One region of the Aquibaculum sediminis genome, then DNA from elsewhere that is predicted to be linked to it. Evidence: riboswitches for the same ligand, from Rfam matches in the RefSeq annotation. Region 1 holds a riboswitch; the other holds the start of a gene.
The links. A riboswitch is a leader RNA that binds a small molecule or an ion and turns the genes downstream of it on or off. The one in region 1 is predicted to bind thiamine pyrophosphate.
Positions count from the first base shown of each region.

Region 2: linked by a shared signal. The riboswitch ahead of thiC (phosphomethylpyrimidine synthase ThiC) and the one ahead of ABZ720_RS10570 (ABC transporter ATP-binding protein) in region 1 are both predicted to bind thiamine pyrophosphate.

Region 1 covers NZ_JBFCVK010000006.1:9,704-15,576, forward strand. The annotation lists gene ABZ720_RS10550 (NADP-dependent isocitrate dehydrogenase) at 1-612, shown strand, start outside; gene ABZ720_RS10555 (peptidylprolyl isomerase) at 617-1,171, shown strand; gene ABZ720_RS10560 (peptidylprolyl isomerase) at 1,193-1,678, shown strand; gene ABZ720_RS10565 (tellurite resistance TerB family protein) at 1,703-2,437, opposite strand; TPP riboswitch at 2,572-2,682, shown strand; gene ABZ720_RS10570 (ABC transporter ATP-binding protein) at 2,676-3,458, shown strand; gene ABZ720_RS10575 (ABC transporter permease) at 3,462-4,214, shown strand; gene ABZ720_RS10580 (monovalent cation/H+ antiporter subunit A) at 4,335-5,873, shown strand, end outside.
Region 2 covers NZ_JBFCVK010000002.1:48,581-54,453, forward strand. The annotation lists gene ABZ720_RS02900 (aldehyde dehydrogenase family protein) at 1-490, shown strand, start outside; gene ABZ720_RS02905 (BMC domain-containing protein) at 490-1,101, shown strand; gene ABZ720_RS02910 (hypothetical protein) at 1,117-1,572, shown strand; gene ABZ720_RS02915 (EutN/CcmL family microcompartment protein) at 1,569-1,811, shown strand; gene ABZ720_RS02920 (BMC domain-containing protein) at 1,890-2,165, shown strand; gene ABZ720_RS02925 (microcompartment protein) at 2,196-2,825, shown strand; partial or broken gene ABZ720_RS02930 (IS5 family transposase) at 2,896-3,659, shown strand; TPP riboswitch at 3,820-3,939, shown strand; gene thiC (phosphomethylpyrimidine synthase ThiC) at 4,031-5,873, shown strand, end outside.

The sequences.
Region 1 (5,873 bases):
CGCGGCTATCCGGTCTACATGTCGACCAAGAACACGATCCTCAAGGCCTATGACGGGCGCTTCAAGGACCTGTTCCAGGAGGTGTTCGACGCCGAATTCAAGAAGGAGTTCGACGCCAAGGGGCTGACCTACGAGCATCGCCTGATCGATGACATGGTCGCCGCCGCACTGAAGTGGTCCGGCGGCTTCGTCTGGGCCTGCAAGAACTACGACGGCGACGTACAGTCCGACATCGTCGCCCAGGGCTTCGGCTCGCTCGGTCTCATGACCTCCGTGCTCATGACCCCGGACGGCAAGACCATCGAGGCCGAGGCGGCCCACGGCACCGTGACCCGCCACTACCGCCTGCACCAGCAGGGCAAGGAGACCTCGACCAACCCGATCGCCTCGATCTTCGCCTGGACCCGCGGCCTCTTCTACCGCGGCACCTTCGACAACACGCCGGAGGTGGTGCGCTTCGCCCAGACCCTGGAGAAGGTCTGCATCGATACGGTCGAGAGCGGTCACATGACCAAGGACCTGGCGCTGCTGATCAGCCCGGACCAGACCTGGCTGACCACCAACCAGTTCCTCGACAAGCTGGACGAGAACCTGCAGAAGGCGATGAGCTGAGGTCATGCGCCGTCTGCTCACCGCCGCTGCCGCGGCAATCTTCCTCCTCGGCTCGGGCGCGCCCCGGGCTGAGGCGGAGCCCGACCCCGAGAACGTGCTCGTCATGGAACTCGCCCACGGCACCGTGGAAATCGAGATGCTGCCGGAGCTCGCCCCGCAACACGTGGAGCGCATCCGCAGCCTGACGCGCGACGGCTTCTACGACGGGATTGTCTTCCACCGCGTGATCGACGGCTTCATGGCCCAGACCGGTGACCCCACGGGCACCGGCATGGGCGGCTCGGACCTGCCCGACCTGGAGGCCGAGTTCTCCCGCCGCCACTTCCAGCGCGGCATCCTCGGCATGGCCCGTGCACAGGACCCCGACAGCGCCAACAGTCAGTTCTTCATCATGCTGGCCAGCGCCCCCAACCTGAACGGTCAGTACACCGCCTGGGGTCAGGTGGTCTCCGGCATGGAGGCTGTTGACGCGATCAAGAAGGGTGACCAGGCCAACAACGGCATGGTCGACGACCCCGACCGCATCGAGCGCATGCGCGTTCTTGCCGACATCGATTGATTTGTAAGGGAGTTAGGCGACATGGCGACTGCGCCCGAAGACACACTGGTGATGGAGCTGCCCTCCGGGCGCGTCGTCATCGCCCTGCGCCCGGATCTTGCGCCCAACCACGTGGCCCGGGTCAAGGAACTGGTGCGCGACGGCTTCTATGACGGCCTGGCCTTCCACCGGGTCATCGACGGCTTCATGGCCCAGACCGGCTGCCCCCAAGGCACCGGCACGGGCGGCAGCGGCCAGAAGCTGAAGGCCGAGTTCTCCAACACCCCGTTCAAGCGCGGCACCATTGGTGCGGCACGGACCCAGGACCCCAACAGCGCCGACAGCCAGTGGTTCATCTGCTTCGGCGATGCCTCTTGGCTCAACGGCCAGTACACGGTCTGGGGCGAGGTGGTCGAAGGCATGGAGGCGATCGACGCCCTGAGCAAGGCACCGGCAAGCGATCCCTCCGGCAGCGTGCCCAAGCCCGACAAGATCGTTTCGATCAAGGTCCAGGCAGACGCTGCCTGATCGCACTCAGAGGCTGATAGAGGCTCAGGCGCGCGCCTGAGCCTCCACCTCTGCATCCAGGTGCTGCACCAGCTCTCTCGGCAGATCGAGCCTGACGGAGAGTTCGCGCAGGAAGTGCTGCTCCTGCGGATCGTCGGGATCGATGGTCATGCGTGCAGCGAGGTAGATCTCTGCCGCCTGCTCCGGGCCCTTCGCCGCCCGCGCCAGCTCGGCCACATCCTGATCCTTGCGCAGTTCATCGAACATCCAGGCCTTGGTCTCGTTGTCGAAGCCCTGGTCGTCGACATGGTCGAAGAGCTTCTTCTGCTCCGCGGCATCCACGTGCCCGTCCGCCTTGGCTGCTGCGATCATGGTGCGCACCAAGGTCAACGCGAAGGGCAGCCCATCGGCGGCAGCCGTATTCTCCGCATCGAATGCGCTGTCCTTTGGCGGTGGCAGCGGCTCGGTCGGAGTCTCGGCGGCACCGGGTTGCTTGCCGTCGCGGTAGTTCTGCCAGGCCCGAAAGGCCAGCGCGCCAACCGCGGCAGCCCCGCCATAGGTCAGGGCCTTGCCGCCAAGCTTGCGCGCGCCCTTCGAACTGACCAGCAAGGCCAGGAGACCACCGGCCGCGGCGCCGCCAAGGGCGCCAGACATGCCACCACCGGACATGCCGCCCCCGGACATACCGCCACCGCCCATGGCGCTTTTCGCCTTCTCGCCCAGGCCGCTCGTACCCCCCGATCCCATGAACTGGTCGAGGAGGGACTTGGCGTTGATCATGGCTGGCTCCTTGTTCGCGCTTTTGCTCGCGAGAGATCGTTACGCCGCCAGCCCATTCCAAGTCCCCGGCATCAATCTCTTGCTTCAGGTGCCTTTGCCCTGGAACCCACTCGAACAGCGCGGCATAGTCTCCGCCGATGCACCGGGGGAGCCGCTTTACGCGCGGCTGAGAGGCGACGACAGGTCGCGACCCCCTGAACCTGCCGGGATAATGCCCGCGAAGGGAGCGTTGCCGACCTTGTTTTGCGCACGATTCGATACGCCAGGTGCCGCTCCCGGCATCAGGCTGAGCGGTGCCCGCCTGCATTTCGAGGGGGCAGCGCTCTTCGACGACCTCTCCATCGAGTTGCCGGCCGGCCAGACGAGTTGCCTCCTCGGCCCCTCCGGCGTGGGGAAATCCAGCCTCCTTGCCCTGCTTGCGGGGCTAAACGCCGCAGCCGAAGGCAAGATTGAGGCCAGCGACGGCGCCGCCCTGCAGGGCCGGATAGCCTGGATGGCGCAGCAGGACCTGCTCCTCCCCTGGCTGAGCGTCCAGGATAACGTCACGCTCGGCGACCGCCTGCGCCGGCAGCGGCCGAGCCGAACGCGATGCATGCAACTTCTGGAACAGGTGGGGCTCGCCGATCGCGCCCAAGCCCGGCCGGCCGCGCTGTCAGGCGGCATGCGCCAGCGTGTTGCTTTGGCCCGCACCCTCTACGAGGATCGGCCCATCATCCTCATGGACGAACCCTTCTCTGCGCTCGACGCAGTAACCCGCCTGGAATTGCAGGATCTCGCCGGTGATCTGTTGGCCGGGCGCACCGTACTGCTGGTGACCCACGATCCGCTGGAGGCCCTGCGCCTGGGCCATCATCTGCTGGTCCTCACAGGCCGCCCGGCGCGGATCAGTGAAGCCTTCGCCCCATCTGGCGCGCCGCCACGTGCGCCGGACGATCCCGGGCTGCTCGCGCTGCAGGCGCGCCTGCTCGCCGCCCTACGCCACGGTGGAAGTGCCCGCTTGCGCGAGCAAGAAGGGGCATAGGCCATGGGATTGCTGCGCGCCGCGACGGTGACCATCGGGCTGCTGCTGCTCTGGCAGTTGGTGGTTTGGGTCACGGCCGTCCCGCCCTTCATCCTGCCCAGCCCGCAGGCCGTTGGCGCGACGCTTTTACAGCGCTGGTCCCTGTTGCTGGGGCATGCCGGCGTCACCGCCGCGGAGATCCTTCTGGGTCTCTTGCTGGGCGTGCTGCTTGGAAGCATAGCCGCCCTGCTGCTGGCCTCCGCCGCGGTCCTGCGTCGCTGGCTTTTGCCGCTGCTGGTGGCCAGCCAGGCGATCCCGGTCTTCGCCCTGGCGCCACTGCTGGTGCTCTGGCTGGGCTACGGCATGGCCAGCAAGGTTGCCATGGCGACATTGATCATCTTCTTTCCTGTCACGGCCGCCTTCTATGACGGGCTGAGGCGCACCGATCCGGGCTGGCTGGCGCTGGCCCAGACCATGGGGGGCACCCGTTATGCCGTCCTGCGCCACATCGCGATTCCCGCCGCCCTGCCCGCCTTCACCTCGGGCCTGCGTGTCGCCACCGCCGTCGCCCCCATCGGAGCCGTGGTGGGTGAGTGGGTGGGCTCCAGCGCCGGCCTGGGCCACCTGATGCTCAACGCCAACGCGCGCATGCAAACCGACCTGATGTTCGCGGCCTTGCTGGTCCTCACCGCCATGGCACTGCTGCTTTACTACTCGGTCGACCTGCTCGGCCGGCGACTCCTGCCCTGGCTGCCCGAGACACACCCGCGCCCCTGACTCTAACAAAAAACCGACACGAGCATATCCGGGTTTTCTTGACCCCGAAGGCCCGGTCCCTAATCTTGCGCCAGCCTTCCGGGGGGTTCCGGAACCGTCAGGCCAACGCTAGGGAGAGCCATGAGTCTCGTCCTGATCGCCCTGCTACCGTTTATCGGGGCCATTCTGCCCGCGCTCATGATCCGCGCCGGCCGGAACGCCTGCGCGCTGACCGCAGGTTCCGTAACGCTTACATCCCTCATCCTGCTGTTGAGCTACGCTCCGGCGGTTTTTGGGGGCGAGGTGATCCAGGCGCGATTCGAATGGCTGCCGGGGCTGGGTCTCAATGCCAATTTCTTCCTGGACGGCCTCGGGTTCTTTTTCGCGCTTCTGATCCTTGGCATCGGCCTGCTGATCATCGTTTACGCGCGCTTCTACCTGAGCAAGCAGGACCCCATGGGCCTGTTCTATGTCTACCTGCTGCTCTTTCAGGGCGCGATGGTGGGCATCACGCTCTCAGACAATATCCTGCTGCTGCTGATCTTCTGGGAGCTGACCAGCCTCTCGTCGTTCCTGCTGATCGGCTACTGGAAGCACCTACCGGAGGGCCGCCAGGGCGCGCGCATGGCGCTGATGGTCACCGGGTCGGGCGGCATGGCGATGATCGCCGGCATGCTGATCCTCGGCAACATCGCCGGTTCCTATGACCTCACGGTCATTCTTCAGTCCAGTGCGGCGATCAAGGCTTCGCCCCTGTACCTGCCGGCCCTGCTGCTGATCCTGGGCGGCGCCTTTACCAAGTCGGCGCAGTTCCCCTTCCACTTCTGGCTGCCGCACGCCATGGCCGCCCCCACGCCGGTCAGCGCCTACCTGCACAGCGCCACCATGGTGAAGGCCGGCGTGTTCCTGATGGCGCGGATGTGGCCGGCGCTAGCGGGCACGCCGGAGTGGTTCTACATCGTCGCGACTGCCGGCCTCGTGACCATGATCGTCGGCGCCTGGATCTCCATCTTCAAGGACGACCTGAAGGGCCTGCTTGCCTTTTCCACGGTCAGCCAGCTCGGCCTGATGACCATGCTGCTGGGCTTCGGCACGCCCATGGCCGCGCTCGCAGCCGTGTTCCACATCCTCAATCACGCCACCTTCAAGGCGGCGCTCTTCATGACCGCGGGCATCGTCGACCACGAGGCGGGGACCCGTGATGCCAAGCGGTTGGGTGGCCTGGTCACCCTGATGCCGATCACAGCGACCATCGCCATGATCGCCGCCGCTTCCTCGGCCGGCCTGCCGCTGTTCAATGGTTTCCTCTCGAAAGAGATGATGCTGTACGAGGCGAGCCACACCTACTACCTGGGCCAAGAGTGGATCCTGCCGGTGCTGGCCACGGTCGGCGCGGTCTTTTCGGTCGCCTATTCGGCGCGCTACGCCATCCACGTCTTCCTGGGCAAGGAGCGGCACGACTACCCGAGCCACCCCCACGACCCGCCCTTCGGCATGTGGGCGCCGGCCGGCCTCCTGGTGGTGCTGGTGGTGGCCATCGGCCTGCTGCCGCAGACCATCGCGGGGCCGTTGGTGCAGGTGGCTTCCAATGCAGTCACCAACGGGGCCGCGCCGGTCGTCGACATCCAGATCTGGCACGGTGTGAACGCCGCACTCATCATGAGCATGATCGCGCTCGCC
Region 2 (5,873 bases), on a different contig from region 1:
GCGCCTCACCGGTGCCGGCCATTCCGCAGCCATCCACGCCGAGGATCCGCAAGTCATCGTGGATTACGGTCGCATGGTTGAGGCCTATCGCGTGGTCGTGAACGCGCCCTGCAGCCAGGGCGCGGCCGGGTTCGAAACCCATCTCGCGCCGACCTTCACCATAGGGACGGGCTATTTCGGGCGCAGTTCGGTCGGAGAAAACATCGGCCCGCACCATCTGGTGCACTGGACCAGCATTGCCTTCAATGCCGACGGGTCCGTTCCCTTCGCTGACTTCACGACCAGCGACTTCGGCTTTGACGGACCCCTCCCTGCGGCTCCGGCTGACGGCGTCCCCGGGGAAGGGCGCTCGCGGTTGCGCGCCGGGCCGGTTTCGCCCAGCCGGCAGACCGCGCGCGGCGGAAGCAGCGGCCTGGACAGTGCCATGCGAGACGAGTTGCGTCGCCTGATCGCCGAGGAGCTTCGCAATGTCATCAAGGGAAGCAACTGATGGCGGAACTCCGCTCATTCATCTTCATCGATCAACTCCAGCCGCAGACGCTCTGCTACATCGCGACCTGGATGCGAGGATCGCTGCCGCGGCGAAACATGGCGGCGCAGATCATCGAGATCGCCCCGGGCCTCGACATCGAAGCCTTGACCGACGTAGCCCTCAAGGGCGCTAACGTGCGCGCAGGCATTCTGGTCGTCGAGCGGCAGTTCGGCTACCTGGAGATCCACGCCAGTTCGACCGCCGAAGTCAAAGCCAGTGCCGAAGCGGTGCTCGAAGCCTTGGGCGCCCAGGCGGAGGATGCTACCAAACCGCAGATTCTCGCCTCGAAGATCGTCACCCGCATCGATCATCAGCACGCCTTCCTGATCAATCGTAACAAGCTGGGGTCGATGATTCTTGGCGGCGAGTCGCTGTATCTTCTGGAGTGCCAGCCGGCCTCCTACGCCATTATCGCCTCCAACGAGGCCGAGAAGGCGGCGAACATCAAGATCGTCGACTATCGCATGATCGGGGCCAACGGTCGGCTCTACCTGTCCGGCGATGAGGCCGAGATCCGCAATGCCAAGGAAGCAGCCGAATCGGCGCTTCGTTCCTTGGGCGCACGCTAGGATGGGGACAGCGACGTGAGTGATGACCTACGCAGCCTGATCCGTCAGATCCTGGCCGAGGAGCTGCAGGGCCTGAAGGCCGAGGTCGGGGCCTTTGCAGACACGGCGCCCAAACCGCAGGTGCGCGAAGAGGCGGTGAGCCTGAACAGCGATCAGGATCTGAACCGCTTCGTCCTGCGCGTCCTCGAGTTGGCGCAGGATGGCCGTTCGGTGCAGGAGATCAAGGCCGGGCGCTGGCGTTTCCGCCTGCAGCGCGGACAGGCACCGGCCGCGCCTGCAAGCCCTTCGTTCGACGGCGCTGGGGCAAGGCAGGAGGTGGTCTCGTTCGAGCGCGGATTGATCAGCGAGCGCCAGGTGGCCGGGGTGCCCCAGGGGGCACAGGTTCGTGTGGGTAAGCGCGTGCGCTTCACGCCCCTGGCGCTGGACGAGTTGCGGCGCAAGGGCGTTCAGATCGAAAGGAAGCCGAAATGATTCGCGGGCGCGTAACCGGCCAGGTCTGGTCCACCAAGCGTATCGAGACGGTGCCGAACGGCGCCTTGCTCGAGGTCACTTTGGACAACGGCTCCACGCTCATCGCCCTCGATGTCCTCGGCTGCGGTGTCGGTGAAAGCGTGTTGATCACCACCGGTTCCGTGGCCGCGGCCTATTTCACGAAGGTGAAGGCGCCGGTCGATGCGCTGATTATCGGGTCGATCGATGAGCAGGAGTAACGTCGTAGGCCGGGGCAGCGGCACCGGCATGTGTTGAGCAGCGGCCTGCGGGCCATAGCGTGAAGCGGAGGAAGAGCTATGTCGAATGCAATCGGTATGATCGAGACCAAAGGCTATGTGGCCGCGCTTGCGGCGGCCGACGCGATGGTGAAGGCGGCGAACGTGACCATCGTCTCCCGTGAGGAAGTGGGCGACGGACTGGTCTCTGTGGTCATCCGCGGCGATGTCGGTGCCGTCAAGGCGGCGACGGAAGCCGGAGCGGAGACGGCCAATGCGATTGGCGAACTGGTATCGGTCCACGTGATCCCGCGTCCGCATCCCGACATCGGGAAGTTCTTCGAAGCGGCGAAGTAAGGAACCCGTGTCGCTGCAGAGGAGAGCCGCATGACGGAACTGCGCGTTTATCTGCCGATCTATGATCTTCAGCCGCAGTTCGCGGCTTACCTCAGCACGCCCACGCGGGCGCGAGGCTATCCGCCTTTCGAAGGCGAGAATAGCCTCATCATTGAGGTGGCGCCGGCGCTGTCCATTCACCGGATCTGCGATCTGGCCCTGAAGGCCGCGCCGGACATGGAGCCGGGCATTCTCTTCACTGAGCGGCAGTTCGGTTTGATGGAGCTTCACTCTTCCAGCCGCGACGATTTGGCTGCGGCCGGCGCGGCGGTGCTGAAAGGGATCGGCGCAAAGGCGGAAGACCAGCTGGCCCCGGTTACGCTCTTCCACGACATCGTGGAGGACATCTCCGACCAGCATGCCATCATTCTCAATCGCAGCCGCGATGCATCGATGCTCCTGCCCGGAACCTCCTTGCTGGTCTACGAGATGATGCCAGCCCTCTTCGCCTGCGTGGCAGCCAACGAGGCCGAGCGCGCCGCACCAGACGTGACCATCAACGACGTTCAGATGATGGGCGCCTCGGGGCGCATATTCATGTCGGGCAGGACGGAATCGCTCAAGGTGGCCCGCAAGGCGATTGCGGATACCCTGAAGAAGGTGAAGGGCAGGAAGGGCTAGGCCGTAAACTCATAAATTGGTAGCGCGTCTCGGCTGGAATGCGATTCAAGCTCCTCGAGGAGGAGCAGAAATGAGTCAACGCCGTTACGAGATCACGGACTTCGAGTGGTCGATCATCGAGCCACTGCTGCCGAACAAGCCGCGCGGCGTGCCGCGAGTGGACGACCGGCGGGTGCTGAACGGGATCTACTGGCGGCTGCGTACGGGCGGGCTCGCCCTGGGCTGATATCCCGGAGCGCTACGGCCCACCGACGACCTGCTACAACCGCTTTGTGCGCTGGCGGAAGTTGGGTGTCTGGGATCGAATCTTCGAGGCAGTCTCGGCCGCCTACGAAGGCGAGTTGCAGATGATCGACAGTTCCTCGGTTCGCGTTCACCAGCACGGGGCGAACGCAAAAAAGGGCGGCCGCAATCCGCCGCCGGGGACCAGCCTGACGCCCGATGCGTGGGGCGCTCGCGGGGCGGGCTGACGACCAAGATCCACGCCCTGGTCGACGCCGAGGGCCGACCGGTGGTCCTGAAGCTCACCCCCGGCCAGTCTCACGACGGCCCCAGCGCAGCCGACATGCTTGGCAGTCACGGCGAGGGCCAGATCCTGCTCGCTGACCGTGCCTACGACTCCAACGCCATGCACCAGGCCATGGACCAGTAAGGCGCCTGGGCCTGCATCTAATCAATGCCTGGACGCAAAGACCCGCCCGCCTTCAGTCCCTCTATCGATACAGAAACCTCCTCGAACGCTACATAAACAAGATCAAGCACTACCGCGCCGTCGCCACGCGCTACGAAAAGCACGCCGAAAACTTGCTCGCTCTCATCAAACTTGCAGCTGTTCATTCCCGAGACATGGATGACACCCTTGGTCCGAAAGGATTGTCGATCGTCTGCAGGGTTATCTGTTCCAGGTCGATGTATCCCAGATCGTAATGCATGAAGCTCACGAGCCAAAACCTGGACAACGCGTTGACATTGTGCACCTCGTTGCGCAGAATCTGGTCCTCACCAGGGGTGTCCCGACAAGGGGCTGAGATACTGCTAGGCCGCAAGGCAGCGCAAGAACCCGACGAACCTGATCCAGTTCATACTGGCGTAGGGACGGTGCGGATGCCTTGGCGGTCGGATGCGGCCGTGGTCCTTTGTGAGGCGTTCTTCTCCTTCCCGTCAGCGCTGGGTCTCTAATGCTTGCACAAGCTACGGAGCCTGACATGACGTCCAATCCAACCCCGAATGTCACCACTGGACCGCTGCCCGCTTCGTCCAAAGTCTTCTGGCCGGGAATGACTCACCCTGATATCCGGGTGCCGATGCGAGAGATTGCCCTGCATCCCAGTGCCGATGAACCTCCGGTGACGGTCTACGATTCTTCCGGCCCCTATACCGATCCTGCCGCCAAGATCGCCATCGAGCGCGGCCTGTCACGCCTGCGCGAAAGCTGGATCGCGGCCCGCGGCGACGTCGACGCCTATGCGGGACGACATGTCCGGCCGGAAGACAACGGCTCTGTCTCGGCCGACCGGCTGACACCCGAGTTCCCCGTTCGTCACGCGCCGCTGAAAGCACGGGACGGCAAGGCCGTGAGCCAGATCGCCTATGCTCGGGCGGGCATCGTCACGCCGGAGATGGAATTCGTTGCCATCCGCGAGAATCTGGGCCGCATGGCGATCAGGGAACAGCTTGTGCGCGACGGCCAAAGCTTCGGCGCATCGATCCCCGATTTTGTGACACCAGAATTCGTACGCGACGAGGTGGCGCGCGGCTGGGCGATCATTCCCGCCAACATCAATCACCCCGAGATCGAGCCGATGATCATCGGTCGGAATTTTCTGGTCAAGATCAACGCCAATATCGGAAATTCCGCCGTGACGTCCTCGATGACCGAGGAAGTGGAAAAGATGGTTTGGGCCATCCGCTGGGGCGCGGATACGGTCATGGATCTTTCCACAGGACGCAACATCCACAACATCCGCGAATGGATCATCCGCAATGCGCCGGTGCCGATCGGGACCGTGCCGATCTACCAGGCACTGGAAAAGGTCGACGGCGTGGCCGAGGATCTGTCGTGGGAGGTGTTCCGCGACACGCTGATCGAACAGGCGGAGCAGGGGGTGGATTATTTTACCATCCACGCAGGTGTGCGGCTGCGCCATATCCATCTGACTGTCGACCGGGTGACCGGCATCGTCAGCCGTGGCGGCTCGATCATGGCGAAATGGTGCCTGCACCACCACCGCGAGAGCTTCCTCTACGAGCATTTCGAGGATATCTGCGACATCGCGCGCGCCTATGACGTGTCCTTCTCTCTCGGTGACGGGCTGCGGCCAGGCTCCATCGCGGATGCGAACGATGCCGCGCAATTCGCCGAGCTGGAGACCTTGGGGGAACTCACGCAGATCGCCTGGGAGAAGGATTGTCAGGTGATGATCGAAGGCCCCGGCCATGTGCCGATGCACAAGATCAAGGAGAACATGGACAAGCAGCTCGAACTCTGCGGCGAAGCCCCGTTCTACACGCTCGGGCCGCTGACCACCGATATCGCGCCGGGTTACGATCATATCACCAGTGGGATCGGCGCGGCGATGATCGGCTGGTTCGGCACGGCGATGCTCTGTTACGTGACGCCCAAGGAGCATCTGGGCTTACCCGATCGGGACGATGTGAAGACCGGCGTCATCACCTACAAGATCGCCGCCCATGCTGCAGATCTGGCGAAAGGCCACCCCGCGGCAAGGATCCGCGACGACGCGCTGTCGCGTGCCCGGTTCGAGTTCCGCTGGGAGGATCAGTTCAACCTCTCGCTCGACCCGGACACGGCGCGCGCCTTCCACGATCAGACCCTGCCGAAAGAGGCGCACAAGGTCGCGCATTTCTGTTCAATGTGTGGGCCGAAATTCTGCTCGATGAAGATCAGCCAGGACATCCATTATGCCGCGCGCGCGCAGAAGGGCATGGCGGAGATGGCCGAGAAGTATCGCGATGGCGGGGACCTCTACGTCCCTGTCCATGAGGTGGAGGCAGCTAAAGATCGACGTCGACGGAGCAGGGAAGGGC